DNA from 4 places in the Pseudovibrio sp. Ad26 genome. Region 1 is predicted to be linked to each of the others. Evidence: predicted binding sites of a transcription regulator. Region 1 holds the regulator's gene; each other region holds the start of a gene.
What was found. Region 1 encodes LexA, which represses DNA repair genes until DNA is damaged. Its sites were predicted from a motif close to TGTTCNNNNTGTGTTCNG; they were not measured.
Positions count from the first base shown of each region.

Region 2: a site for LexA is predicted at 3,491-3,508, ahead of PsAD26_RS01700 (YifB family Mg chelatase-like AAA ATPase). Genes of this name have one in related genera too.
Region 3: a site for LexA is predicted at 1,362-1,379, ahead of PsAD26_RS07705 (PA0069 family radical SAM protein). Genes of this name have one in related genera too.
Region 4: a site for LexA is predicted at 4,792-4,809, ahead of parE (DNA topoisomerase IV subunit B). Genes of this name have one in related genera too.

Region 1 covers NZ_LMCE01000088.1:41,507-48,958, forward strand. Annotated here, with positions in the region: gene trpC (indole-3-glycerol phosphate synthase TrpC) at 1-408, shown strand, start outside; gene moaC (cyclic pyranopterin monophosphate synthase MoaC) at 466-969, shown strand; gene glp (gephyrin-like molybdotransferase Glp) at 966-2,180, shown strand; gene lexA (transcriptional repressor LexA) at 2,430-3,149, shown strand; gene PsAD26_RS17330 (ComEC/Rec2 family competence protein) at 3,045-5,597, opposite strand; gene gltX (glutamate--tRNA ligase) at 5,723-7,147, shown strand; gene gltA (citrate synthase) at 7,379-7,452, shown strand, end outside.
Region 2 covers NZ_LMCE01000008.1:24,307-31,758, reverse strand. Annotated here, with positions in the region: gene PsAD26_RS01720 (penicillin-binding protein activator) at 1-631, opposite strand, end outside; gene rsmI (16S rRNA (cytidine(1402)-2'-O)-methyltransferase) at 989-1,909, shown strand; gene PsAD26_RS01710 (YraN family protein) at 1,875-2,282, shown strand; gene gshB (glutathione synthase) at 2,401-3,375, shown strand; gene PsAD26_RS01700 (YifB family Mg chelatase-like AAA ATPase) at 3,555-5,081, shown strand; gene PsAD26_RS01695 (PAS domain-containing hybrid sensor histidine kinase/response regulator) at 5,149-7,383, shown strand.
Region 3 covers NZ_LMCE01000047.1:263,193-270,644, reverse strand. Annotated here, with positions in the region: gene PsAD26_RS07715 (ceramidase domain-containing protein) at 1-674, opposite strand, end outside; gene PsAD26_RS07710 (glycosyltransferase) at 698-1,291, opposite strand; gene PsAD26_RS07705 (PA0069 family radical SAM protein) at 1,477-2,532, shown strand; gene PsAD26_RS07700 (ribonuclease HII) at 2,586-3,239, shown strand; gene PsAD26_RS29940 (hypothetical protein) at 3,666-3,968, shown strand; gene PsAD26_RS07690 (hypothetical protein) at 4,011-4,283, opposite strand; gene PsAD26_RS07685 (hypothetical protein) at 4,703-5,689, shown strand; gene PsAD26_RS07680 (ATP F0F1 synthase subunit B) at 5,779-6,264, opposite strand; gene PsAD26_RS07675 (F0F1 ATP synthase subunit B) at 6,276-6,827, opposite strand; gene PsAD26_RS07670 (F0F1 ATP synthase subunit C) at 6,928-7,155, opposite strand; gene PsAD26_RS07665 (F0F1 ATP synthase subunit A) at 7,230-7,452, opposite strand, start outside.
Region 4 covers NZ_LMCE01000062.1:18,115-25,566, reverse strand. Annotated here, with positions in the region: gene PsAD26_RS14950 (ETC complex I subunit) at 4-309, opposite strand; gene PsAD26_RS14945 (inorganic phosphate transporter) at 895-2,385, shown strand; tRNA gene PsAD26_RS14940 (tRNA-Pro) at 2,741-2,817, opposite strand; tRNA gene PsAD26_RS14935 (tRNA-Pro) at 2,840-2,916, opposite strand; tRNA gene PsAD26_RS14930 (tRNA-Pro) at 2,938-3,014, opposite strand; gene PsAD26_RS14925 (tetratricopeptide repeat protein) at 3,405-4,301, opposite strand; gene parE (DNA topoisomerase IV subunit B) at 4,895-6,985, shown strand; gene PsAD26_RS14915 (DEAD/DEAH box helicase) at 7,193-7,452, shown strand, end outside.

The DNA.
Region 1 (7,452 bases):
CAGGTTCAGGAAGCACGAGCATGGGGCGCTGACTGCATTCTGATCATTATGGCCGCTGTTGACGACCAACTGGCCAAAGAGCTGGAAGACACCGCGTTTGAACTGGGCATGGATGCACTTATTGAGGTGCATGACGAAGCTGAGCTGGAACGCGCGCTGATACTCTCGTCTCCGCTTGTTGGCATCAACAATCGCAATCTAAAAACCTTCGAGACATCTCTGGAAACCAGCGAGCGGCTCGCACCACTGATCCCGCAAGATCGGATCATCGTTGGCGAGAGCGGCCTGTTCACTCCGGAAGACCTCTCCCGAATGGAAAACTCCGGCATATCCACCTTCCTCATCGGCGAAAGCCTGATGCGTCAGGAGGATGTAGAAACCGCAACTAAAGCTTTGCTTAAACGCTAAAAATCAACTGCTTGGCAAAAGCAGACACTTGAACAAACTGTGTCCAGAGGCAAGAAAATGTCAGAACTTTCTCCAAAACTCACTCACTTAGATGACAGCGGTGCGGCTCATATGGTCGACATTTCGGAGAAAGAGGTTACCTCACGCATTGCCCGTGCAGGCGGTCAGGTAAAAATGCAGCCTGAAACTCTGGACATGATCCTTTCAGGCAACACCAAGAAAGGCGACGTACTTGCAACAGCGCGCATCGCTGGCATCATGGCTGCAAAGCGCACACACGAGCTGATCCCTCTCTGTCATCCTCTGGCGCTTTCTAAGGTTCAGGTGGACTTCACACCCAATCCTGAACTGCCGGGAATTGAGATCGAAGTCTTCGCAAAGGTATCCGGCCAGACCGGCATCGAGATGGAAGCACTTACAGCTGCTTCCGTTGCCTGCCTGACAATTTACGACATGGCAAAAGCCGTTGACCGTTCTATGGAGATCGGTGAAATCCGGCTGCTGGAGAAGAAGGGCGGCAAGTCCGGTCACTATCTGGCTGAGGAGGATAACTCCCAATGAGCTTGATCAGTATTGAAGACGCGCTGGACCGCCTCCTGAGAGATGTGAAACCGACCGGAACTGAGCACCCTCCATTGCTTGAAAGCGGAGAACGCATTCTCGCAGAAGACGTTGCCGCAACACGAACGCAGCCTCCATTTTCCGCCTCAGCAATGGATGGATATGCTGTCAAAGCCGCTGATACGGTCGAGCCAGAGGCAGCTCTGAGGGTCATAGGCGAAGTCGCAGCCGGGCATAACTTTGATGGCACGCTGCAAGCCGGAGAAGCCCTGCGTATTTTTACAGGAGCACCTGTCCCTGCTGGCGCTGACGCGATCTTGATCCAGGAAAACGCTCGCCGTGACGGGGATAACCTGTTTTGCGAAGAAGCTGTTTCTGTTGGTAAGTTCATCCGTCCGGCTGGCCTCGACTTCAAAGAAGGTCAGGTCCTCCTGAAGGCAGGCGCCCCACTCGGCTTCCGCGAACTGTCTCTTGCAGGCGCCATGAACCACGCATCCCTCCCGGTACGCAAAAAGCCAGTCGTTGCGGTCCTCGCAAATGGTGACGAACTCGTCGAGCCGGGTCAGGTACCTGGTCCGAATCAAATCATAGCCTCTAATCAGGTCGGCATAGCAGAATTCGTCAAAAACTGCGGCGGAACACCGATGATGCTCGGCATCGCCCCAGACCAGCCTGAGGAAATCGCAGCACGCGTGAAGCAGGCCATCCAAGCAAAAGCCGATGTACTGGTGACACTCGGCGGCGCCTCTGTTGGCGACCACGATCTCATTCAGGACGTACTGGGAGCTGAAGGCATGGAGCTTGGCTTCTGGCGCATCGCCATGCGCCCGGGCAAACCCCTCATGGCGGGCGCCCTTGGCCCAATGAAAGTCCTCGGCCTTCCTGGCAACCCAGTCTCAAGTCTTGTATGTGCACTCCTCTTCCTTGGTCCACTTCTGGACAAGATGCTGGGCCGTACAGTCTCTGTGACAAATCAAAGCGTTACAAAAGCAACGTTAACAGCTGATTTGCCAGCCAATGACATACGTCAGGACTACCTGCGCGCCAGCCTGGGCACTGATGAAGCAGGCAATCTCATCACAGAGCCGTTCTCCAAACAAGACTCCTCCATGCTTGCCTTACTGACAAAAGCAGACGCCCTGATCATTCGTCCACCACACGCATCAGCTGCAAAGACAGGTGAAAAAGTGGACCTGCTCAAGCTACGCTAAATCCTAGCGTCAGGAGTGGGCAACCCCTGTCCACTCACCCACCAGAAACCAAATCCCCCAGTTCTAGCAGGGCTTAACCTGAACAAACCCATTGCAGAACACAATGAGAACAGGTAGAGTACGTTCGTGTTTTGTCCTTCCAATCGCAGAAGTTGAAGTCTTTCAGCTTCTTGGAATTACAAAACCGCGATTGGTCAGGAATGACCGCTCACTTTCAATCAGCGCCTTAGGAGCGAACGGGGATAAAAGATGCTTACACAGAAGCAACACGAGCTTTTGATGTTCATCCATCAACGCTTGAAGGAAGCCGGTGTTCCGCCCTCCTTCGATGAGATGAAGGACGCGCTGGACCTCCGTTCCAAATCCGGCATTCACCGGCTGATCACAGCTTTGGAAGAGCGCGGCTTCATTCGCCGCCTGCCAAACAGAGCGCGTGCGCTGGAAATCCTCAAATTGCCTGACTCAATTTCTCCGGGCCTGAAGCCTGCTGCAAAGGAAAAAGGCTTTGCACCTGAGGTAATTGAAGGCTCCCTGAGTAAAAAGGTTGCAGCTCCGCCACCACGCGCCACATCACCAGATGAAGTGCCAACGCTGGAAATCCCGGTCATGGGCCGCATTGCTGCTGGTGTTCCAATCGAAGCAATCCAGACTCAAAGCCATTCCATCGCCATGCCTGCTGATTTGATGGGGCGCGGTGAGCATTATGCGCTGGAAGTCAAAGGTGACTCCATGATTGATGCGGGTATTTTCGATGGGGATACAGTGCTGATCAAGCGTGGCGACGCTGCTGATAACGGCGAGATCGTTGTGGCCTTGATCGATGATGAAGAAGCGACCTTGAAGCGCCTGCGCAAAAAAGGGGCCTCAGTCGCGCTGGAAGCGGCCAACCCCGCCTACGAAACTCGCATCTTCGGCCCGGGCCGCGTCCGCGTTCAGGGCAAGATGATTGCGCTCTTCCGCCGCTATTAAATCATTGGTTGCCTGAGGCAATTTCGGATTCCAAGGTCTGCGCTGAGCATGATATGCCCAGCGCACTTTTTTTATTCTTTCCCCGCCCTCAAAACCTGCAGAAAGCCAGACATAAGCAGAGCCACGTTCGCCGAACATCTTCTGATCAATCACCAGCTCAGCACGGCAAGCAGGAGGCGCCTGCGCCTGTGTGATGACGATGGTCGCAAGACGGCAATCTACCTCCAAAACATCAGCCACCTTGGACTGCGCCAACAAGACAGGCTCTGAACTTATCCTCCCCCCCTCTGAAGACAACTGCGGGAATATCTCAATCACACAGCCGCGATCATCGCAGGACCGATCCGAAGCCCTCACCTTGTGCTGCTTGAACGCCCCTGCCGAAATCCCTCCTGCACGCAACAGACTGTCAGCGGCAAACGACATGCGCGAAGATGTCAGCCGAAACCGGCCATCCGCCCCGTAGTAAGCAATGTGCTTGCCCGCATCCGCAATCATCAGGTCTGGTGCACTTCCACCCGCAAACATCAGGACACTCACCGCAAATGCCGGGAGTGAAAGCCATTTCAAGCGCAGCGGCATCACACACAGCACCACAATAGCAAAGATCATGAGCAGATAACCGGGTGCACTGGCAACACCCAGACTGGTCAGCCCTTCACTCAGAGAACTCACCCAGTAGGCAGCCTTTAATACCAGCGCCAACCCAGCCTCCATCCCCTGCAGGAAGAACGCATCCGCACCCAACGGGATCGCCAGCAGGCTCAACAGCCCAAGGGGCATAACCACAAAGGTCACCAATGGCATGGCAAGGATATTCCCGAGCACACCATAGGGCGCAACCTGCTCAAAATGCATCGCCGCAACAGGTCCCGTAGCCGCACCTGCAATCAGCGAGGTCAGTGCACACGCTAGCACCCACTTCGACCCTTTACGACTAACCCTATGAAACCATGAGACATTCCGCCTTCGAGGTCTATTGCGGTTACCAACGAACCAGTCCTTCCCAAGTGTGTAGGCTGAGAGCAAGGCGAGAACTGCGATGAAGGACATCTGAAACCCGGGAGCCAGAAGCTCCTCCGGCCTCAGGCTCAAAAGCACAAGACAGGCCAGAGCCAGACCACGCAGACTAAAGGCTCGCCGCCCAATCAGCCCCGCGCATAAAATCATTGCCGCCATTAGAAAAGCTCGCTGCGTTGCGACAGAAGCACCTGACAAACCGAGATAAACAGTTGCCGCAATCAGCGCCGCCGCGCTGGCGTAAACGTGAATATGTCCTTTCAGCGCAAGCGACTGACTGAGGGATAAGATCAGGCGGGCACCGAGGAAGACCAGAGAGGTCACAAGACCCATATGCATGCCGGATATAGCAAGCACATGAGCAAGCCCTGCATTGCGCAAGGCATCCTTGTCAGCGGCGGCAAGATAGTCCCGCTTGCCCACCAGAAGCGCAACAGCGAACGCACTTTCCGGGCTGTTATCCAACACCCGCCGAATGCGCTGCGCTATCCCACTGCGTACGCCTTCGACCTCTTGCAGAAAACTTGTCCCCTCCAGACGCGCCACAACAACCGGTTTAGAAAGCGCATAGCCAACCGCACCAATCCCGCTGAAAAACGCTGTTCGGGCAAAGTCATACCCACCGGGGCGCACCGCACCTCCCGGCGGCAATAGCCGAGCTTTCAGCTGCATCCTGTTCCCCATCACTGGCGGCTCTTTCATCCCCTTGATGCTGAGGCGGATACGATAAGAAAGAGGAGTTGTGCCCTTCTGGGAAAGTGCGTTCACATCTGCAAGAATGACCGAATAAGCCCCTTTTCCAGAATGCTTCACACCCGTAACAACACCTTCCACTTTGCGTGTAACAGGGCGCTCCAGCGGGTCACCGCGCGCATGCTCCACGCGCAAATCGGCAAGAAAAAACCCGGCTGCGAAGAACAAAATCGCAGTCAGGCCAACCGTCAGCCGCCCAGAACTCCAACGTCGAAAAGCGAACAGAAGCAATAAGATAAAAGGAATTCCGCTTAAAACACTATAAGGTTCAGCAGGAAGTGAGAAGTAAACCAACACCCCAGCCAGATGACACAGCGCATACCAGAGGAGACCCTGCCCACGGTTCCAATCCTGCACAAGGGCTGAACGGGCATAAGTCATGACCGCAGGCCAATCTGGTCTCAGCATAAAACGCAGCAGTCTAAGCAACCCCAACTTAACCTCAAGAAACTCAACGCGCTGTTTTTCCTCCGTAAAATTCGTGTTTGCGTTGCTATGTGTGTTTTTTGCGTTGGTTTGCGTTTTTGTGCGTTGCTGTGTCACGCACTCCTGCAGCCCTGCATCCGCCTCAAACCGCGCAGCAGAAAACTTATCCTCCTCAAGGCAAAGTTCTCCTATTCTGGAAGCACAGCCACCAGATTGCGTCTTGTCTGAGGATGATTGCCCCTCGCGCACCCTTAAGTCCCTTTCTGCCACTTGGGAACTTTTCAATGCTATGGTACACAGCCCGCAGAGGTACGGCGCCCCGCCGTAATTACCCCAAACTATTCGAAGTAACTTGAAACTTTTCCGGAACACCTATGACTAAACCTGTTGTGACGCGCTTTGCGCCTTCTCCTACCGGCTACCTGCATATTGGCGGCGCCCGTACAGCCCTGTTCAACTGGCTTCTGGCAAAACACAGCGGCGGTAAAATGCTGCTGCGTATCGAAGACACCGATCGCTCCCGCTCCACTGAGGAAGCTGTAGACGCGCTGCTGGACGGCCTGTCCTGGCTGGGCATGGACTGGGACGGTGAGCCGATTTCCCAGTATGGCCGCGTTGACCGCCACCGTGAAGTTGCTGAGCAGATGGTCAAGGACGGCACTGCCTATTACTGCTACTGCACCCCGGAAGAAGTGAACGAGATGCGTGAGAAGGCCCGCGCAGAAGGCCGCCCGCCGCGTTATGACGGCACCTGGCGTGACCGTGCCCCTTCTGAAGCACCGGAAGGCATCGCTCCTGCTATTCGCCTGAAAGCTCCGCTGGAAGGTGACACCATCGTCGAAGATCAGGTTCAGGGCACAGTCAAGTTCGCAAACGAGAATCTGGACGACCTGATCCTCGTACGCTCTGACGGAAACCCAACCTATATGCTGGCCGTTGTCATCGACGATCACGACATGGGCGTAACCCATATCGTTCGCGGAGATGACCACCTGACCAACGCCGCACGTCAGTCCCTCATCTACAAAGCCCTGAACTGGGATGTCCCGGTCATGGCGCACATTCCGCTGATCTACGGACCAGATGGCGCAAAGCTCTCCAAGCGCCACGGCGCAGTTGGCGCAGAAGCCTACCGGGCTATGGGTTACCTGCCATCCGCAATGCGCAACTATCTGGCACGCCTCGGCTGGTCCCACGGCGATGACGAGATCTTCTCTACCGATCAGATGATCGAGTGGTTTGGTCTGGACGCTGTTGGCAAGTCCCCATCCCGTTTCGACTTCAAGAAACTGGAGAACCTGAACGCCCACTACATGCGCTCCGAAAGCGATGAGGAACTGCTCGGCCACTTCCTCACCTATCTGATGGACGTGGAAGGCGGCGCAGACGTCATGGCTTGGATTGCTGGTGATGGCAACCAGGACAAACTGGTTGAAGCACTGCCTGGCCTCAAAGAGCGTGCAAAGACCCTTGTAGAACTGCAGGAATCTGCACGTTACCTCTGGGTTCAGCGTCCGCTCGATCTGGATGCCAAAGCTGAAAAGATCCTGTCTGACGAGGCACGCGCTGTTCTTGGCAAGGTTCTGGTTGCTCTGGAAGCACTGGACGAGTGGACCGTAGAAAGCACTGAAAATGCCGTTAAGGCAGTTGCGGAAGCCGAAGAGCTAAAACTCGGCAAAGTTGCTCAGCCATTGCGCGCTGCACTCACTGGTCGTGGCACATCCCCAGGCATCTTTGATGTGCTCAAAGTGCTCGGAAAAGACGAATCTTGCGCACGCATTCGTGATCTTTCAGCTTAATCCGCTGAATTCTAAAAGAAACTACCGCTGCAAATACTAGTCATTCGTAGCGGTAGTTACACTTATAGCTAAAAGCATTGGTTGCGGGCGCTTGCCCCATCGCGGCAAATGATATAGGCAGTTCCACGACAACACTCTCCTCCGGGCGGAAACGTCAGATCATGCAGTGTATTCATTTGTACACAAATGAAGCAAGTCGCATGAGGAGATACAAAATGGGGGTTGCCTGATATGAGCGACAAAACAGCGAAACTGACTATTGGAGACAACAGCTGGGACTTTAACGTCCACTCTGGCTCCATGGG
Region 2 (7,452 bases), on a different contig from region 1:
CAGCAACCGCACCATAGGCATTGTTTGGCAACAGCGCGGAATAGGAGCGGCGCTCTTGTTCTGCTGCGTAGGACACGATCCGGTTTACATCAGATACTGGCAGGTAGCTGAGCAGATATGTGCCCGGCTTTGCTGCATTGGTATCAGAGGAGAATGCAACGATTGGAACACCAGACCGGCGTGCAACAGCAGATGCACCCTGAACAGCTGGGGCAAAAACCGGGCCGATAAGGAGTTCTGCGCCTTCACTGATCGCCTGCTGGGCAGCAATGCTTGCGCCCTCAGAGGTTCCACCAGTGTCTTTTACGAGCAGCTGGATGTCAGCACCCTGAAAATCCTCAAGCGCGAGCTTGGCGGAATTTTCGAAAAGAGTGGCAACAGAAGCGGCGGATTGACCTTCGCCAGAATATGGCAGCAGCAGGCCAACACGAACGGAGCCATTGCCAATGGCACGGCCCGAGACCAGCTGCGGCTGGCCATTTGGGTTTAAATCAGGCTGAAAAGGAGTGTTCACCGATGAGAAATTAGGTGAATTAACACAGCCAGCCAACAGGACGGAGACGCCGAGTGCAGCCCCTGTCACAAGTTTGCGGAAGCTCATTCCACGCAGTGTGGCTGATCCTAAGCTCATGGATGCCCCATCTATTCCGAAGGCCATTCGATCAATCCCTCGTTTTGCAAGGGATGAAATCCGGCAATTTACATTTAGAACTCGTCGCGATTGCTCACGCGCCATGCTCTAATCGATTATTATGCGCACACTCTTATCCGAAAACCGGACCCCACTTCTCGGAGATATGCCTTAGTTTGGTTTATTTCTACAGATCCAACGCAGTTAATACAGCCTCAACCCAAGGAAATCCGCGATTTTTTTAAGGATTCTGTCAAAAACTCCCCGTTGTAATTAGTCATTTTGCGGTTTGTTGGTTAGATGTGCACTCTCTACTGTGCAAAACTTGCTCCATTCTGGAGCTCTCACGAGGCGACCATGGATCATTCCGAAGCTGCATCCGAGCGGAAATACTATATTGGCGAGCATTCGCTAACGGCTAAACGGATTGAACCGGGATTGCACATCGTTTCGACCCCAATCGGCAATTTGCAAGACATAACAATCCGTGCGCTGGAAACTTTGGCTGCTTGTGATCTTATTGCCTGCGAGGATACTCGTGTGACGGGTGTCTTGTTGCAGCGTTATGGCATCCGCACCCAGATGATGACCTATCACGAGCACAATGCCCACAGACAACTGCCTAAGATTTTGGAGGCATTGGGTGCTGGGCGAACCGTTGCATTGGTCTCCGATGCAGGTACGCCGCTCATCTCTGATCCAGGTTTTCGGCTTGTAGGTGATGTGGTGGAGCACGGACACAAGGTGGTGCCAATTCCAGGTGCCTCAGCTATGTTGAGCGGTCTGGTTGGTGCCGGTTTACCCTCTGACACTATTTTGTTTGCTGGCTTTCTGCCCAATAAGACCCACGGCAGAAAGAAACGTCTTGAAGAACTGAGAGATATTCCGGCGACACTGGTGTTTTATGAGAGTCCTCACAGAGTTGGGGCTTCTCTTATCGATATGACTGAAATTCTTGGGAAGCGTAAAGCAGCTGTTGCACGCGAGCTGACCAAGCGGTTTGAGACCTTCCAGCGTGGTACCCTTGCAGAACTGAGTGATTTCTATTCGGGGGATCGCCCTAAGGGAGAAATTGTTATTCTTGTCTCACCACCTGAAGAGCAGGAACTGACCGAGGTTGATGCAGACGAACTGTTGCTAGAGGCATTGAAAGAAATGCCAGTGAGCGCAGCAGCGAAGAAAGTCTCCAAAGCAACCGGGGTGGATCGAAAGGCGATTTATACCCGTGCGATGGAGCTTAAAAATGCAGGAACCGCAGAAGAGCCCGAGAGCGACTAAAAGCAACCTTCTTAAGAAGCAGGCTGCTTATCGAAAAGGACTACAGGCGGAGCTGAAAGCAGAGATGCTGCTTCGCCAAGCGGGCTGGCAGATTCTTGAAAGACGCTACAAAACCAAGCAGGGCGAGATCGATTTGATCGCCGAACAAGACCAGACGATCGTGTTTGTGGAGGTGAAAGCCAGGCGGGGTGTGGATGATGGCTTATATGCAATCACGCAACGCTCTCAACGAAGGATTGCAAATGCCGCCCGAGAATGGGTTTCCCATCACAACGATGTGGTTGGAAAAACCTTGCGATTTGATGCGGTTATTCTTCCCAAACATGGAGAAGCCCAGCACTTCCCTAATCTTTTTGAAGCTGAAATTTTTTAGGAAACAAATATTTTATCGCAAAAATGTAGACAAATTGCTTTCTGACCCACATATCTGCAGCTAACATCCATTTTTATTTACATGGATTTCTATCCCAGCGTTATTTCAGGAGTGCCTCATGTCCCAAGCAGCTTCTTCTGGTGCCAAGCGGCCGCTTAAAGTCGCCGTTCAGATGGACCATATCTCAACCATCAAAATTGCGGGCGACAGTGCTTTTGCTCTGATGCTAGAAGCGCAGGATCGTGGTTATGAGCTGTATCATTACACACCAGAGCGTCTGGCCCTGTGGGGTGAAAAGGTTATGTGCCGCGTTGAGCCGGTAACCGTGCGCGACGAAGCTGGCAATCACTTCAGTTTTGGTGAGCCTCAGCGCGTTGACATGTCTGAGATGGATGTCGTTCTGATGCGTCAGGATCCTCCGTTTGATCTGGCTTACATCGCAGCAACCCACATTCTCGAAAAGCTTTCCGAGACAACGCTGGTCCTGAACAATCCAGTCTCTGTGCGTAATGCGCCAGAGAAACTGTTTGTGACCCAGTTTGCCGACCTGATGCCGCCAACGCTGATTACTCATGATCGCGAAGAGATCGACGAGTTCCGCAATATCCATAGCGACATTGTGATGAAGCCGCTGTTTGGACATGGCGGAGCTGCTGTTTTCCGCGTGACCAAGGATGACCTGAACTACGGTTCTCTTTATGACTTCTTCTCCGTCACGTTCCGCGAGCCTTGGGTTATTCAGAAGTTCCTGCCAAATGTGAAACACGGCGATAAGCGCATTCTGTTGGTCGATGGCGAGTTTGCTGGTGCAGTAAACCGTGTCCCTGCAGAAGGTGACCTGCGCTCCAACATGGTACGCGGTGGGTCTCCAAAAGACAGTGACCTGACTGAACGTGAAAGAGAGATTTGCGCGCGCCTTGGGCCGACACTGAAGGAGCAAGGACTCATTCTCGTTGGTATCGATGTGATTGACGGAAACCTCACTGAAATCAACGTGACTGCCCCAACTGGCATTCGAGCGATCCAGAAGCTGGGCGGGCCAGATGTGGCCGGCATGGTCTGGGATGTGCTTGAGAAAAAGCTGGAAGCCTAAAAAGTAACAAAAGCCCTGTTCTTCAACAGGGCTTTTCTTTTTCATCATGAACTCCGAGAATTCAGGTAGAGCTTCTTAGGGGAGCTTTCGTATTTCTGAGTATTCAAGGCTTGTGTGTTTCTCATTCGTTCCTGCTTAATTACTACAATGATGATTAATTGTGGCCGCAGGAGTGTCAGATGTTTGCTCGCATCTCTACCGTTTCCTTTCAGGGTGTCGACGCTGCAAATGTTGACGTGCAGGTCCAGATTAGCCCCGGATCCGTCTATTTCACTCTTGTTGGTCTGCCCGACAAGGCAATTGCAGAGAGCAAAGAGCGAGTTCGTTCAGCACTCATAGCCTCCGGCCTGGCGCTAGCAGCCAAACGTGTGACGGTTAATCTTGCGCCGGCTGACCTGCCTAAGGAAGGATCTCATTACGACCTTCCAATTGCGCTGGGGCTCTTGGTGGCGATGGGGGCATTGCCTGCGGAAGCTGTCGAAGGCTTCCTCGTTCTAGGTGAGCTCTCACTGGATGGCAGCATTTCGCACGTCAACGGAGCCCTTCCAGCTGCAATCGCTGCTGTTGCAAACGGGAAAGGTTTGATCTGTCCGGCAAGTTGCGGCTCTGAAGCGGCATGGGCGGATGAGAACCTGAAGATTATGGCCGCGGGATCACTGGTTCAGCTCTATCGCGCATTGAAAGGTGACATTACTCTTTCTGCGCCAAAACCACGTAGCTCTCCACAAGCTGCCAATTCACTGGATCTTGCCGACATTAGAGGTCAGGAAACAGCGAAGCGGGCACTGGAGATTGCTGCGGCTGGCTCTCATAACCTGATGATGATTGGCCCTCCAGGCTCTGGGAAGACCTTACTCGCGAGCAGGTTACCTGCTCTTTTGCCACCACTCTCAGCTCGCGAACTGCTGGAAGTTTCCATGATCGCTTCCATATCAGGAGAGTTGGAGGATGGCGCTTTGAGCAATCAACGCCCCTTCCGGGCACCACATCACTCTGCCTCCATGGCCTCACTGGTTGGCGGAGGCATAAAAGCCAGACCCGGCGAAGTATCCATGGCTCACAATGGTGTGCTTTTTTTGGATGAGCTGCCAGAGTTCGATAGTTCCGTTCTGGACAGCTTGAGGCAGCCTATTGAGAACGGTGTGGCGACGATTGTTCGCGCCAATTATCGGGTGAGCTATCCATCCATGGTGCAAGTGGTTGCCGCGATGAACCCTTGCCGTTGCGGATATGCCGGAGAGCCGGGACATACTTGCAGGCGAGGCGATAAATGCGCCAGTTCTTATCAATCACGAGTTTCCGGGCCATTCCTTGACCGGATGGATCTGCAACTTCATGTTCCTGCGGTTTCTGCAAGAGACCTGATCTGCCCACGCACTTCTGAGAGTTCGCAGGTGGTTGCTCAACGTGTGGCAGGTGCTCGTGCAATACAGCAAGCTCGCTATGCCTCTCTTGGACTAGACATCACCGTCAATGCACATGCCAGTGCGCGGACCATTGAGCAAATTGTTGCGCTGGATCAGGGCAGTAAGGAGTTGATTGAGCAGGCATCCATACAGTTTGGTCTTTCTGCACGTGGCTACCATCGGGTTCTGAAATTATCGCGGACAATTGCAGATATGGACGGGTCAGATTCCGTTCAGCGTATTCACTTGGCCGAGGCCCTGAGTTTCAAGCGCTCTTCCGCCTATTTGGCCGCAGCATAATCTGTTATATCCTACCAATTGAATTTTACTGATTTACCGAAATAGTTCGGGTGGAGCAAAAGCAGTGTTGAAACGGAGACTAAAAACTGAGGAGAGCACCCATGTTGTTACTCAGGCCCGTGTGTCTCTGATTAAGCAAAGCGAAATCACCGAAAAATCCTCCTTTGTTCTAAAGAGTCTCTCTATTTTTGTCGGCGTTATATGCTTGCTGATTGCGCTGCTGCTGACTGATTGGCGATCTGCACAAAGCCTCTATGTTGTGTTGCTTGCCTTTGGGGCTGGTGCCGTTTTGTTTCGGCGATTTCCGGCAAGTGATGTTATTGCACAAAGTTGGAAAACAGCTCAGATCCGCAGTGAAGTTGAACAACTTGAAGATCCATCCGAATTAGCTAGTGATGCTGACTGGCAACTGCGCGAAGCGGATGATCGGCACCGCTCTATTCTGGATGCGCTGGGCGCCATCGTGATCCGTTGTGACAGCGAAGGCCTGGTGCTTTCCGTGAATGATGCAGGCAAACGCAATTTTCCCACTGGATTTGGTGTTGAAATCGGACGGGCTATTCATCTGCCCTATGCTGAAGACTTCACACCCGACCTTGAGGAAGGGGCGGCTGGAGCAACCGAAGACGTTGCTTTGCGCACAAAACACGGCACCCGCTGGTATTCACTCCTGCGCCTGAGCATTCGCGATGGCGGCGGTGGAGCTCCGATCATTCAGTGGATCCTCACGGATGTCACTGACAGGCGACAAGCTGAGCAAAAGTTGCGCGAAGATCGTGACCATGCAGCAAATGCCAGTGAGGCAAAATCTCGTTTTCTTGCGATGGTCAGTCACGAAATTCGAACGCCCTTAAACGGCGTCTTGGGCATGGCAGATTTGTTGGATGACACGACAACCACTGCAGAGCAGCAAAACTACATTAATGCGATCAGAACCTCAGGCTCTACGCTTTTGATGCTTATTGATGAGGTTCTTGATTACTCCAAGATCGAAGCGGGTAAGCTGGAATTGGAAACTGGCAGTGTTGAGCTTACTCCGCTAGTGGAGCGCGTTGTGGAGTTGCTCTCTCCCAAAGCTCATGCAAAGGGGTTGCAGATTGGTTCATTTATCAATCCATCCGTTCCAGATACCATCCAGAGCGACCCTGCACGGTTGCAGCAAGTCCTATACAATCTGGTTGGAAACGCGATCAAATTTACAGAAGAGGGCGGTGTTTCATTAGTCCTGCAAGTCGCTACTGATACCACAGGCCATCATTTGCTGGAGTTCTGTGTTCAAGATACTGGCCCTGGCATGGATGAAATCACCGCAGCTCGCATCTTCCGGGAATTTGAACAGGGTGAGTATGGCCGCGATCGCAAGTTCGATGGAGCAGGCCTGGGTCTGGCAATTTCCAAACGGCTGGCTGAGCTAATGGGAAGTTCACTCACCGTTCAGAGTCAGTTGGGTTGCGGCTCCACCTTCCTTCTTGAGATGCCTGTTGATGAGATTTCTGCTGACCCTGCCGAAAGTCATGAAGATCGCATCGCGATCGTAACCAGCAATCAGATTGAAGCCAGCCTTGTCCATAAAACGCTCAGCACCAGCGGGTTCATTCACACCAAGGTTCTGCAAGTAGACGAACTCGAAGAATTGCCTCTAACGCCACATTTTGACCGTTTGCTTGTTGGTGAAGAATATGTGGAACGCATTCGCAATTTCTATGGGCAGCAATCTGAGAGTGCGCCAGAGATCTTTGTCCTCATTAAACCTCAGGAGCGGGCACGGATTGCCGACATCAAGACCGGGGAGTTTTCTGGCTACTTGACCCGTCCTGTTCGTCGCAGCTCACTGCTTCGGGTGCTTTCACCAGGCTCGCTGCTGACAGATGAGGTTGATAGCGATGTAACAGAAGAAGAGGTGGCGCCTATACAGCAAGGCCAAAACACAAATCTCAATGTGTTAGTGGCCGAAGATAATCCAATTAACTGGATGCTGGTTCAAGCACTACTGGACAAACTGGGCCACAGATCAGAGCTTGCGGAGGATGGGCATAAGGCTGTTTCGCTCTGTGCCAGCGGCACATTTGATATTGTGCTTATGGATCTGCACATGCCCGGTCTGGATGGACTTGAAGCCATCTCCAAAATTAGAGGCAGGGAAGACAAATCTGCGTCGCAAGTGCCAATTTATGTTGTTTCAGCAGATGTTATGCCGGAGGCAAAAGAAGAGGCTCTTAAGGCCGGAGCAGACGGTTTTTTAAGCAAACCCCTAAAAAAGCAGGATCTCGAGGCTGTTTTAAAACGCTATGCTAAGAGATAGCTCGGTATATTTAGCCTGTTCAATATCACGAGGCGGTTGTTATACTCAGATTAACCGCGACCGCAGCAT
Region 3 (7,452 bases), on a different contig from region 1:
GTCTTAAAGCGTATAAATGCGCGAATTAGAATAAGCAAAACAATTGCATTCAAAATATGCCACAAGGAATGTGTTCCAACTGGCAAAATCGAGCAAATTGGTTCGTCCAAAATCCGGAAACTCATCGAAAGTGCGAAGACCACGCCTGCGGCCAACAAAGCGTTGGATGTTTGCCTGTTTTTGCTGCGGGCCAGGCCTGCAAAAAGCAGGATTGCGAGGAGTGCCGGGAAGTAGCCAGCAGTGGATCCAAGTATCCCTTCAAACAGCCTTGGGCCAAATGCCATTGCCCCAAAGAACAGCAGCGTTGCGCCCAGTGATATCAAGAGGTTGGCATCCATGTATCGACGCGTGGCAAGGTAGAAGTAAACCAGCATGAAGATCGCAATCGGGATGACATCAGCCAGCATAGACCAGAGGGTTGCGAAGGTGTGGAACAGGAACGACCCGATCCCAATTATGGTCAGCAGAGCAATGAGAACCAAAGCTGCGTTATCTTGTGCGTTGGTTTGCGTTGAATGCGTTTTTTTTGCGTTACTGCGTGCGTTCAACCAGAATTGAAGGGCAATCAGCGCGGCAATGATAAAAGCAGCGTTGCTCGCTGCATTGAGTGGCTCAGACCAGAATGCAGCGGAGGTGCGCTCGCAGTATTGGTTCAGTTGTTGATTCCAATCCATGAGCCCTCCAAGCTGGTACCGCGTTATTTCGTCGTATTTTGAAAGATCACTGTACCGTTCAACCAATGGACCCGGCTAGCCCTCAAAACCTTCTGGAGCTGAGCCTGCCGGTTCACTCCTGAGGCGTTCGCCAGCGCTTGTTGCAGGTGGTCTTTGTGGATCAGCATGGGCAGCTGGTGGCATGATGCTTTCAGCAAGCGATGCGTGAGGGTGATAAGTTTCTGCTTGAGTTGTGCCACAGTGCCGAATTCCTCCGTTCGGCTGGGAAACACAGCAACCAGATTCTGTTCGGTTCCGACTCGCTCCGCGCGCTCTATGAAGGATGCGGCTTCTGCCTGCCAGCCCGCTTGCAGAATAGCGCCGGGTTGGATGAGCAAAACCCAGTTGGAACGGGTGCACCGTTGGAGCCCTTCGGCCAGAGCGAAACCAGATTTTGAGGTGGTGCTGACGAAAACCGCACCGCTGGCATCCGCGACAATCTCTGTCCCATCAGATGAGCCTTCGTCGGCGATAATAACTTCTTTCAGGATGCCTTCTGCGGAAGCCGGGACCAGAGCGGACAGGGTAAGCACCAGCCGGTGCTCGCTGTTATAGGTGGGAATAAGTGCACTAATCATTCCAACAGCTTACAGTGATTTGCCTTATCTTTGGAAAGTAAAGGCTTGCAAATCCAGATATTTTGAGCAATGTTCCACTTATGTTCTCATAAGAAGATGAAAGTGCATGCCCCATGTCAACTGCACAAAATCACAGGGCCGAAACTGAGGCCGCTGATCCTTTGGGATCTTCGCTTCCGGTCAACATGACAGGTCGGGGCCGTGCGGCACATTCCAACAAGGCTGGCCGGTTTGAGGCGGAAAGCCGGGAACTGATGGATGACGGCTGGGGAACAATTGATGAACTTCCGCCGATCAAGACAGAAGTGCAGATTGAAACTGCACGGCATGTGATCACCAAGAACAGCTCTCCTGACCTGCCTTTTGATCGCTCGATCAATCCGTATCGGGGCTGTGAGCATGGCTGCATCTACTGCTTTGCGCGGCCAACCCATGCGTATATGGGCCTGTCGCCAGGGCTGGATTTTGAAAGCCGGTTGTTTGCCAAGCCCAATGCAGCACAGGTGCTGGAGCGGGAGCTGGGGGCGTCCTCCTATCAGCCGAAACCCATTGCGATCGGGACGAACACGGACCCTTACCAGCCGATTGAACGCACACACAAAATCATGCGTGAGGTTTTGGAAGTGCTGAACAAGACAGGACATCCGGTGACCATTGTCACCAAGTCCGCTCTTGTTATGCGCGATATCGATATTCTCAGCGAAATGGCAGAGCGTAATATGGCAAAGGTGGCAATTTCTGTGACCACGCTGGACCGGAAGATCGCGCGGAGTCTTGAACCGCGCGCGTCTACGCCACCTCGCCGTTTGCAAGCGATCAAGGCACTGTCTGATGCGGGTATTCCAACCGCTGTGCTGGCAGCTCCGATCATTCCCGGACTGACGGATCATGAACTTGAGAGCATTCTTGAGGTTTGTAAGGAGCATGGTGCGACAGAGGCCAGTTACATTTTGCTGCGCCTTCCTCGCGAGGTTTCTGAACTCTTCAAGGAATGGCTTTTGCGGGAGGCTCCGGGCAGTTACAGACGCGTACTGAGCCTTTTGCGTTCCATGCGTGATGGAAAGGACTATGACGCTCAGTGGACGCAGCGCTTCAAGGGTAAAGGTCCTTACGCAGACCAGCTGGCAAAGCGCTTTCAGCTGGCGTGTAAGAGCAAGCGTTTATCCTCGCGCTCAATGAAGTTGTCCTGTGACCATTTCATCAAACCAACTTGCGGCGGTGTGCAGCTTTCATTGCTGTAGACGAGGCATGTTGTGATGCTTGAAAGCTGAAGGGCTGCGTGGCAAAGAGAGGCATGTCGTATTTTGCAAACTCCCTCTTTGATATCGCCTTCCCTGATGCTCCGGATCTGCGCTTTGAGCGCTCTGTTGAGCAAGACCTGCAAGGGCGGTTTGCCGGTATTGATGAAGCCGGGCGCGGACCATGGGCTGGCCCTGTGGTGGTTGCCGCGGCCAGCCTCGACTACGACAACCTGCCAGAGGGACTGAACGATTCCAAGAAGTTGACCGAGGCCAAGCGCGAGGAGCTCTTTGAGCAGATCCTTGAGATGGCTGATGTGAGTGTGTGTGTGCAAAGCGCGCAGACCGTTGACCGGATCAACATTCGCGAAGCAACCTTGCAGGGCATGCGCACCTGCGCCCGCTCGCTCAGCGTTCCGGTGAAACGGTTCTTCATTGATGGCAAGGATGTGCCCCATCACTTGCCGCAGGAAGGGCAAGCGCTGATCAAGGGTGATGGCCGCTGCCTCGCCATCTCAGCTGCTTCCATCGTTGCCAAGGTGACCCGTGACCGCCTGATGGTGAAGATGGACAAGCATTTCCCGGAGTACGGCTTTGCCAAACACAAAGGCTACGGCACCAAACAGCATCAGCAGGCGCTGGCCGCCCACGGCGTAACCCCGCTCCACCGCTGTTCCTTCCGACCTATTCGGGAGATGATTGAGGGGTAGTTCGGTCAGCCTGAAGACAAGGGATGCTTTCTGAGTAATATTATGACATCCGACGATTTAAACCAGTTATTTACAAACAGACTCGCGCGCTGTTTCTTTTTATATTTTGCCCTATCTCTATTCCTGAGCTTTCTGTTTCATGGAGTTGCTTATTTCCATGGTGGGGACAAACTTACACATGTCGAGTTTCCACTCGCGGAACATACTGAACTGTCAGTTGATGGTGATTTTGTTGTAACCTACGTGCCCTATTGGAATCGCATACAGATTTACCATCGAGAGCATGGATTTCTTTCTGGATTCTTTTTAGGAAAGACGGCAGTCACCGGAGTATTCAGGATCTTTCCGGATACTCGTGTCATTGATTGCACGCACAAGCGCGCTTCAAGTCCGAGCTTCCAGCTGTATTCATTCAGCGGATCACTATTGAGCGAAACCCAATCGCCAAAAGTCGTCGAGAAATGCTCCGGCCACTACCTTCCAACATCCACTCAGGAAGCAGAACGCCTTGGTGTCTATTTCCAGTTTGATGGAGTTGGTTACTCTCTTCAGGCTAAAGACGGTCCGCAGTTAAAGACTTTGAATCAGAGAAACATTTTTGCAGATCTAATCGCTATGTCTCTGTTCCCTTTCACCATATTCAAAGTCTACATCTTTCTGCTTGGGGTTCAGACGATCTGGTTCTTCGTAAAAGCAACGCGACCAACCCAGCACAGAACGCGTCTCTGAGTTGGTTTCAACCTCTTAGACGGTGACAATCGTGCCTGTAGATCATCCAAAGTGCTTTTGCCAAATTTCCTGCGTTTGCAAAAGTAAACGCTGTATATCAATCATCTCCGCCGATGATCCGCTCGTGGATATTTTGATTGGTGCGCCCTTCGTGTAGAATTTATCTATCTCCGCATTTGCTAACCTAATAAAACTGCGCGTTTCTTCTGGATTGATTGGTCTTACTTCATCAGCCTCAATGCGAACAGCATTGAGAGAAGCGAGTGGTTTGGTGAGTGAAAAATTAGCGTGGCTCATCATTTGATCAAAACTCATAATTTAAGCAAAATTCAGAATTCGATCACGCAAGACTTATGCCGCTACGAAGCGCAGGAAACCGTTGTTCTTGAGGTACTCGTTTGGCCTAGGACGGCAGAACTTTCCTTAATTCGTGTGAGGTCGGTACTTATTTTAGGGACGCCACTATTGGTGTTCATGTGATCGGTTAGAATTGTGAATGGAAATGTGCGTTTCGCACTGACAGCGATGATTTCGACCAGCGGTTAGAGCGAACTCAAAAGCGGCATTGCTGATTTGGACTCAAACACTCAGACTTTCCCAATGCTCTCGCATTATAACGCAGAGTTGAATGACCTTGCGGCACTTACTCGCCTTTGAGTGCATTTTAACACAACCCAGAGGCGTAACAGCTCACATCATGGCGGCATTGCAACTCTAAATTCAGGAGCATTGAAATGCCAGCTATCACAGGTGCCGTGCGGAACGAGACCCTCCCAGTCCAACCACAGGCGGTTCAAAACACTGCCAAGCCGGCTGATCTACAAGAGACGTATAAGGAACGTCATCTTGGAGATCTTGGTATCAGCGTAAAATACAATCCCGCTATTCCAGAGCGACAAGTGGATTCCAGCCTTGCAGCGGTTTCTGTGCACCGTATGGTCAATGACAAACTTGGAATGACGACAAATGCGCTTCACAACGTCGTGGAGGGCGGTAAGGATGCAGTGCTGTCTGCTAAAGCCCCATTCTTAACCAACGCCTCACCAGCTCAGGAAACAGCTGGGACACACAAGTCAGTTGCTGCCTCCCCTGCTGATATCGCGAATTTGCCAGATGGTTCATATCTGCAAACGCAGGGCAGATGGCTGGATGCTTCAACCGTGCAGGTGCCTGCGCCCGGAAACGTGTTTGGCGCAAGCGGGCTGTTTGCCTCTGCTGAGACCAGCCTCGATATTCCTCTTGTGACGCCAATCAGTCCAAACAGGGATGACATCGCAGCTGCCTTTGGTGTCAAAATCTTTGATGAGGGACAGACTGTTCCGCTGAAGTTTGATGGCAACCTCAATGCCGTTGAGTACGAGTTCGGCAAGGCCTACCCACAATACCGGCTGGATGTGGCGAACGGGTTCTTTATTGAAACGCACGACTTCCCGCATGTGTTCATGCCAGCTTCTGAGCAGAGCGAGATTGTCATCACTGTCGGGGCACAGCTTGAAGAAGATCAGTTTGCTCTCACCAACTTCCTTGTTCCACATGGCAGCGGAATTCTGGTGCCGGGGAATACAATTCACGCCGATGCGTTCAGCTCAGGCAGCATCATTGCGTTGCTGACACATTGTACGGAAGCTGATGTTGTTTTGATGCACCAGCCGGATGACAGCCCGCTACCAATTAAAATCGACACCTCAGAGAGACTGGGACTTGCTGAGTGGCATGTCTAAGACACTAAGAACGAGTAGTGTTTAGACAAAGAAAAAGGCTCCCGAAACTCGGGAGCCTTTTTTGATATTCTTGTCAGAAATTCTGAGGATCAATTCAGGTTTTCAGAAACCTGTTTGATGCTCTGCTTGAGCACTTTATCCTGAACTTCTTCTTTGGCAGTGCTGGAAGCGACGATGGTTTCAGCTGCCTGAACTGCAACATCTGCAGCACGGGAGCGAACCTGTGCAATCGCATTTGCTTCAGCCTGAGCGATTTTCGCTTCGGCTGCTTTGGTGCGACGTGCAATCATCTCTTCGAGAGCTGCCTTGGCTTCTTCAGCCAGACGATCAGCTTCAACTTTTGCGTCAGCAACGATCTGATCTGCTTCCGCTTCAGCCTCTTTACGCTTGCGCTGGTACTCGGCCATCAGAGCCTGAGCTTCTTCACGCAGCTTACGGGCGCCTTCAAGCTCTTGCTTGATATTGTCCGCTTGCTGGTCAAGCATTGCACCAACCTTGCCAGGTACTTTCAGGTACCACAGCAGGGCAAAGAAGAGGATGAGACCAACGAGTGCCCAAAGGCTTGCATCGAACATTCTGTCACCCCTTACTTAAGTGCAGCATCAACGGCTTTGGCAACTTCAGCTTTCGCTGGAGCACGGCCACCGATAAGTGCCTTCACAAGCTCGCCTGCAGTCTCGGCGGCGATTTCGCCAACATGAGACAGGCTTTCAGCTGTGATCTTGGAAATGCTCTGTTCAGATTCGGAAAGCTTAGCTGCCAGCTGCTCTTCAGCCGCTGCGCGGGCGCTTTCTGTCTCTGCTTTCACCTTAGAACGTGCATCATGAGCCATGGTAGTGGCTTTTTTGCGCGCTTCAGCTAGAGCACTTTCGTAGGATGCAATGGCTTCATCTGTCTCTTGTTTGAGACGGGATGCTTCTGCCATATCACCTGCGATGCGATCGCGACGATCTTCAAGGATACCGCCGATGCGTGGGAGGACCACTTTCGACATTACCCAGTAGAAAACGCCGAAGGAAAGAACCAACCACAACAGCTGAGACGGGTAAGTCGTGCTGTCGAACGGAGGAAAGCTACCGCTATCCTCTACAATGCCAACTTCGGCAGTTGTATTCAGGTTGCCTTGAGTATTCGACATCAACTTCTCCGTGAACGCTCTTCGTAACGTTTTATGATTTTAGAGACGGTCCCTACCAAGAGGAACCGTCACCATAAAACGCTCTAATCGTTGTCGTCGATTATACTGCGAACAGCAGCAGAAGTGCGACGAGAAGGGAGAAGATGCCGAGAGCTTCGGTCACAGCAAAGCCGAGGATGAGGCGGCCAAACTGTCCATCTGCTGCAGATGGGTTGCGCAGTGCGCCGGCAAGGAAGCTGCCGAAGATGTTTCCAAGACCGAGAGCTGCACCACCCATACCAAGGCAGGCGATACCGGCACCAATGTATTTTGCTGCTTCTGCATCCATGACAAGTGCTCCTAAACTAGCAATAGCGTCTATGACTTTGTTTTTGGGTTTGAAACCCGGATTCTACACGTTACTTAGTGGCTCGGATGGAGCGCATCTGCAAGATACATGCAGGTAAGAACGGTAAAGACGTAGGCCTGAAGGAATGCCACGAGGAACTCAAGAGCCGTGATGGCAACTGTGAGTATCAGAGGCAGGATCGCAGATGCGATGCCAACTGCACCGAAACCGGTGAGCATGACAACAAAACCTGCGAAAACCTTCAGTGTGATATGACCAGCAAGCATGTTTGCGAAC
Region 4 (7,452 bases), on a different contig from region 1:
AACTTAATGTGTCCACGGAGATAATCTGTCAAAACGGAAATTATCTGAATAAGATGCGCGGCGGTGCTTGCGCTTGCTCTCTTCATCTACGCGGTATGCAATATTGTTGCGTGTTGCGTAGGCGACCGCTTCTTCTTTGGTCGGGAACTTCAGCTTTACCTGCTGCTTCATATCACCTGATGAAGTATAACCCATCAGAGGATCAATGGACTTTGGGGACTGTGGATCGAACTCCAGCACCCAGTTGTTGGTTTTGGCTGTTCCGGACTGCATTGCAGTTTTGGCTGGATTGTAAATGCGAGCTACCATGTAACCTCTCTTTTTCGCATTGGATTCGGAAACACACTCTCCAACGCGATATACCAGTTTTCCTGTTTCTTCTCCAATTATGCCATTGGTGTCAATGCACTTGGTCAAGCTATACCGATTTCTCTTAGTAAATAGCTATAGATGCACTCATTGCGGCCTTAAGTGCAATAATTGCGCTAACCGGTGCAATAATTGCGGTTTTATTTCCAGTATTACCGGACTTGACGTTGGGCGATTTTTAATTAAGAAATTGCGAAGCTTTCGTGATATTTCTGTGACTAGTTACTTCTCCAAAGTTTATAGGTAATTTTAACTTGAAATATACCGGAGACAAAACTAGTTTGCGCGCGAACTGAGCGTTCACTGGAAATAAAAGCGCTTGAAGGTAGCTTCAATACACAAAGTTCCTCGAGTGTTTTTCTGGTGCCTGCTCATTTGAGGGCAACACTGCCACATTCAAGATGTGCGCTCGCCTGCCTTTGTCCTGTGATGAAGGGTGGGTGCAAAATTGCAGTCGGGTGTTATGCCTGCTGCTAGGTGCATGAGAAACTACGCGAAGAAGACGCGGCGAAAAAAGTATACAGCATGTCTAACCTTAGAAAAAAGCCTACTCTAGACAAAGACTTAGATAAGTTTTCCAGGCTAGAGCTGGCCGGCAACGCAATGGCACGTCCATTGGTTGCTCCTGCGGTCGCATTTGTTTTTCTAATGTTCGCTATGGCGATGGCTGGTTTTTATGTCTCTGACCATCCAAACGCTATTATTATTGTTGCTGCTGCAGGTATTGGTGCCTATCTGGCGATTAATATCGGTGCAAATGATGTAGCAAACAATGTGGGCCCATCTGTTGGCTCTAAAGCTCTTACCATTGGCGGCGCCTTGCTGCTTGCAGCCGTTTTTGAGAGCGCTGGCGCTTTGATTGCCGGTGGTGACGTTGTTAAAACGGTTTCCAAGGGCATTATCGATGCAACGCAAATTACAGACTACACAGATTTTGTGAAGCTGATGCTCGCGGCGCTGATCTCTGCGGCTGTCTGGCTGAACCTTGCAACATGGATAGGTGCTCCCGTCTCCACGACCCACTCTATCGTTGGTGGTGTGATGGGCGGCGGTATTGCTGCTGCTGGCTTTGGCTCTGTCAGCTGGGGTACCATGTCCGGCATTGCTGCAAGCTGGGTCATCTCTCCAGTTCTGGGTGGTATTATTGCGGCCTTGTTCCTGGCCTTCATCAAATCCTTCATTATCTACCAGCAAGACAAGATTGCTGCTGCCCGTCGCTGGGTGCCGCTTTTGATCGCGATCATGGCAGGTGCGTTTGCCACTTATCTGGCAATGAAGGGCCTGAAGAAGATCGTAAAGATCGACATTGAGGTCGCTCTGCTGCTTGGCGCAATTGCTTTTGTTGCTGCCCTGGCCATTTGTCGCCCCTTGATCCGCAAGCAGTCGGAGGGCATGGAAAACCGGAACCAGTCCCTTCGTATCCTGTTCCGCTGGCCTTTGATTTTCTCCGCAGCACTTCTTTCCTTCGCGCATGGTGCGAACGATGTTGCGAATGCGATTGGTCCTCTTGCTGCAATCGTCCACACCGTTCAGGAAGGTGGCATTGCGAAGGCTGTGACGATCCCTCTCTGGGTTATGCTGATCGGTGCATTTGGTATTTCTTTCGGTTTGATGCTGTTTGGTCCTAAGCTCATCCGTATGGTCGGTGAGAAGATCACTAAGCTGAACCCAATGCGCGCTTACTGCGTGTCTCTTTCTGCTGCGATCACAGTGATCTTTGCTAGCTGGCTGGGGCTTCCGGTGAGTTCTACTCACATTGCAGTTGGCGCAATCTTCGGCGTTGGCTTCTTCCGTGAGTGGTACACAATGAAGTCCAAGCGCCGCATTGCTTTCGTGAAAGAAAGCACCGGCATGGAAAGCTATAAGCAGAACACTGTGAAAGAAGACGAAAAGCGCCGTATGCTGGTGCGCCGCTCGCACTTCATGACCATTATTGCTGCGTGGGTGATCACCGTTCCATTGGCTGCACTCTTGTCAGCTGCTCTGTTCTTCGTGCTGGATCTCTTCGTGTTCTAAGCTGGTTTCAGAGTAATGAGATTTATAAAGCCCGGAGGCCCTCGCCTTCGGGCTTTTTCTATGCATTCATTGGCTGCAGTTTTTGGGTGAGGGTCACAGCATCCCAAGAGAGCGCTAAAGGGTGCACAGGGCATCAGCTTGCACTTGGTCGACCAACGCCAAGACTAACGGAGGGACGCCGTTAGTGACCTTCCCTGCCCGTTTTGGCCAAAGAGTAATGTTGTGAAATGAAGTGGGTGTTAGAAGGTACAAATGGAGTAATGCTCTGTGCGGCTAAGAACGCGCAAAGACATAGTGAAGGAGCAGCGCTGACTACTCGATGTTATGAAATTAAAGAGGGGAATTGAAGGGAAGATGGTCGGAGCAGCAGGATTCGAACCTGCGACCCTCTGGTCCCAAACCAGATGCGCTACCAGGCTGCGCTATGCTCCGAACTAATCTTCGGGTCGATAGATGGTCGGAGCAGCAGGATTCGAACCTGCGACCCTCTGGTCCCAAACCAGATGCGCTACCAGGCTGCGCTATGCTCCGATCTATCTTCGTGTTGATGAATGGTCGGAGCAGCAGGATTCGAACCTGCGACCCTCTGGTCCCAAACCAGATGCGCTACCAGGCTGCGCTATGCTCCGTTCTCATCAACGTGACGCCCTGCGGCGTCTTGTTGAGGCAGGTATATAGGCAGAGTTTTAAAGCTTGGCAAGCGTGTTTTATAGTTTTTCCCAAATCATGCGAGAAAATTTAAAAAACTGCATCCTGCTGTTGAAAAGACTGAAATTTCAGAGGCTTAAACAATGCGCGTGAAGACTGTGAAAATTTTAGCTTTTCTGCGACGTACAGGCAAAAAAAGAGGGTGAGCGCAAAAGGCTCACCCCAAGTACATTCCAGAGACCCGCAATTGGGGTCTACAATCGCCAAACAGAGGTCAATAACAAAACTTGAATATTGAACTCATGTTTTAAATCGCAGAAATAACCTGAGTGGTCAAGTCATATTTTAAAAGAAAATCAGAAGGGAGTGGATTAGTTGCTTGAAGCAATTACGTGGCCGCGCTTAACCAGCCATGCGTCAGCCCATTCAGCAGACTTGCGGCGCTCTTTTTCGGAGGCCAGAGAAAATGCCTTCTCGTGAAGAGAGACAATCCAGGCATCATTATCACCGCCAACCACTTGTCGGCGCGCCAAGGTCATCCATTTCAGGCCTGTCATGCGCGCAGTTGTCAGTTCTTCTGTAAAGTACAACAGTTCACCAAACTTGGCCTGTGCTCCGACATGACCTTTTACGGCTGCGAGTTTCAACCAGCGGGCAGCAAGGCGGCGGTCATAATCTGGCAGTTTATCGTTGAGATACATAATGCCGAGATTGTATTGCGCATCCGCATCACCAAAGTAGGACGCAGCGTAGGTGAACACCTCACGTGCTTTGTGCGTGTTCTGCTGGACCGGGCTATCACCAATACCTGTCAGGAAGTAGCGACCAAGCTCCACCAGAGCGCTTGCGACAAATGGGGCTGAACGTGCTTTAGGGCCATCGGAAGAGTATTCGCGCACGACCTGGGAAAAATACTGGAACGCCTGAAGATCATCTTCTGGCACCCCGTCTCCTTGCGCGTACATTCTGCCGAGTTTCCAGGCCGCCATGGCCTGTCCATTTTCAGCAGCGTAGCGAAGTGGAGAGAGAGCCTTGTCTTTTTCACCGGAGTAGTAAGCGCGAGCCCCTTCCCTCAAGGCTTGCTGAGGTGTGACATTTGCCATCTGGTTGACGGCAGCCATTGCGCTCGCACTTTTGTTGGTATCCAGAGCATGTGCGCTGCTGAATGCGAGAAGAGTAAGAACCGAGGCGCAGCTCAAGCTTGTTACAAGACGCGTCAACGCATTGTGGTGCGTTCCCATTTCATCTTTAAACAGAGCTTTTATCAAAGTGCCTCACTTGACCACTGTCGATTTGTCAGTGGTTCTGACTTCTTATCTTTTCATACCGTCGTTGTGTGATCAGGCTATGAAAGGAAAAAATGTCAATTTTGTTTCCAAAGGTGACATACCTTCAAATTGTCACAAATGATCTTACAAATGCCTAGCTTTCTATCTGATTGACAAAAATCCTACACAGTTCGACCATCTCTCAAACATGGACAAGGCAAACTATCCAATTTGCCATCCATGAACCAGTGTCAGTTTCCACCATTCGAGTCAGCGCAAAATGCTGTTGCATGCTCGCAACAATCTGCAGCAGATGACGTAACTGCCGTGTGTATGTCCGGTGTAAAGTTTTGATCACAGGCCTTGGGGCAATCACAAATGCCATTTGTATTTTCGCCGCGAATGGCGCATATGGCATCAGATGCCCGCTTTTGGTGGGGTTCGGCACATTCAGGTAAGCGAAAAAGCGTATGTCTGGCGCTTACCCACAAGGAACAAGAGTAGAACTCCGGCAGATCTTTGCCCTTTTCTCTCAGTCCTGCAAGACTGCCGTTTGATTCGAGACTATTTAAGCGCAAGACCAAAGAGGTACGATGAGCACGCCTGATGATCTGTTTGCAGATGTTACCAAAAGCATGGATGAGCTGACATCCTCTTCTGGCAGCACTGAGAAGAAACAAGCACCAGCCGCAAGCGCACCGACCTCACCTGCAAAGCCATCATCCGCAGGCAAGGCCGCTCCTGTCGGCGCTGAAGGTGATTACACCGCAGCTGACATTGAAGTGCTTGAAGGCCTGGAGCCTGTGCGCCGCCGTCCGGGAATGTATATTGGCGGCACGGATGAAAAAGCGCTGCACCACCTGTTCGCTGAAGTGATCGACAACTCCATGGATGAGGCCGTTGCAGGCCACGCCAGCTGGATTGATGTCTCCCTAGGTGATGATGGCTACCTGACCATTACAGATAATGGCCGCGGTATCCCGATTGATCCGCATCCTAAATATAAAGACAAGTCCGCTCTGGAAGTCATTATGACGACCCTGCATGCTGGCGGTAAGTTTGACAGCAAAGTCTATGAGACCTCCGGTGGTCTTCATGGTGTGGGTATTTCCGTTGTAAATGCGCTCTCTGAAGAGCTGGTCGTTGAGGTCGCACGTAACCGCAAACTGTATCGCCAGACGTTCCGCCGCGGCCTTGCAGACGGTGGCCTTGAGCTGGTTGGTGATGTTCACAACCGTCGCGGCACCATGGTGCGGTTTAAGCCGGATGCGGAAATTTTCGGCAAGACGCTCAAGTTTAAACCCGTCCGTTTGATGAAGATGGCGCGTTCCAAGGCCTACCTGTTTGGCGGTGTAGAGATTCGTTGGCGCTGTGCCAAGGCTCTTGCCGATGAAGCCAATGGGGTGCCTGAAACTGCGACTTTCCATTTCCCTGGTGGCCTGAAGGATTATCTGGAAGAGGCTCTTGGTAAAGAGCGCCGTGTTACTGACGAGGTTTTTGCTGGCCGAACACAGGCGACAGGCAAACATGGTTCGGTTGAATGGGCTGTTGCCTGGTTTGCCGGTGATGGGTTCGTCAATTCTTACTGTAACACTGTGCCAACGCCAGAAGGTGGGACGCATGAGACGGGACTGCGCTATGCCCTGCTCCGCGGTCTGAAGGCGTATGGCGAGCTGATTGGCAATAAGAAGGCCTCCATTATTACTGGCGATGACGTTTTAACGTCGGCGGCTGGTATGCTTTCTGTTTTCGTTCGCGAGCCTGAGTTTGTTGGTCAGACAAAAGACAAACTGGCCACGAACGAGGCAACCCGTATTGCTGAAAACGCTGTTCGCGATGCCTTTGACCACTGGCTAACAGCTTCTCCAAACCAGGCAAACAAACTACTTGAGTGGGTTGTTGACCGTGCTGAAGAGCGTTTGAAGCGTCGTCAGGAGAAGGATGTCGCACGTAAGACTGCGGTTCGTCGCCTTCGCCTGCCCGGTAAGCTCGCGGATTGCTCAACAAGCAAATCTGATGGCACTGAACTGTTTATCGTGGAGGGTGATTCCGCGGGGGGCTCAGCGAAACAAGCTCGGAATCGTGCAACACAGGCCGTTTTACCACTGCGCGGCAAGATCCTGAACGTTGCGAACGCTGGCCGGGACAAGCTGGTAGCAAACCAGCTGCTGTCTGATCTCATTCAGGCACTTGGGTGTGGAACACGCTCTCATTATGATGATAAAGACCTGCGTTATGAGCGCATTGTTATCATGACCGATGCGGACGTTGATGGGGCGCATATTGCAGCCCTTCTCATCACATTCTTCTATAAAGAGATGCCGGATCTGGTCAATAACGGCCATCTCTACCTTGCTGTTCCTCCGCTGTACCGGATCAGTCAGGGTGGCAAGACGCTTTATGCCCGAGATGACGCGCATCGTGAACAGCTTTTGAAAACCAGCTTTAAGAAGAATGGCAAGATTGAAATTGGCCGTTTTAAGGGGTTGGGTGAGATGTTGCCAGCTCAGCTGAAGGAAACCACCATGGATCCAAAGCGCCGGACACTGCTTAAAGTAGTTGTTGGCGAGGATGAAGTGAGCGAAACCCGCAATGCGGTTGAGCAGTTGATGGGTAACAAACCTGAGGCACGCTTCAACTTTATTCAGGAGCGGGCAGAGTTCGCGACTGATTTGGATATTTAAAAGACCCTTAATTCTGAATAGTTGCTGAGTTTTGCGTAGGTTATAACTCGGCAACCTTGGCATAACTTGAAGGAATATATCGGTTATACCGCAGAATTTATTGACAACGCTGCTTAGAAATGTAGTGTTCCGCCAAACTGGTTGGAGAAACCTGTAACTCATACGGCTTCCAGCTTCTCTCCTCAATTATCGTAAAGAACATGAAATATGTCGTTTTCCACTCTCGGACTTAGTGAGAAAGTTCTCGCCGCTGTAGAAGCCTCTGGCTATACAGAACCGACTGCCATTCAGGCAGGCGCCATCCCTTACGTTCTTGAACGTAGAGATGTCCTCGGGATTGCTCAAACTGGAACCGGGAAAACGGCAAGCTTTACGCTGCCGATGATTACACTTCTGGAAAAAGGCCGTGCGCGCGCCCGGATGCCAAGAACTCTTATTCTTGAGCCAACCCGTGAGCTTGCAGCGCA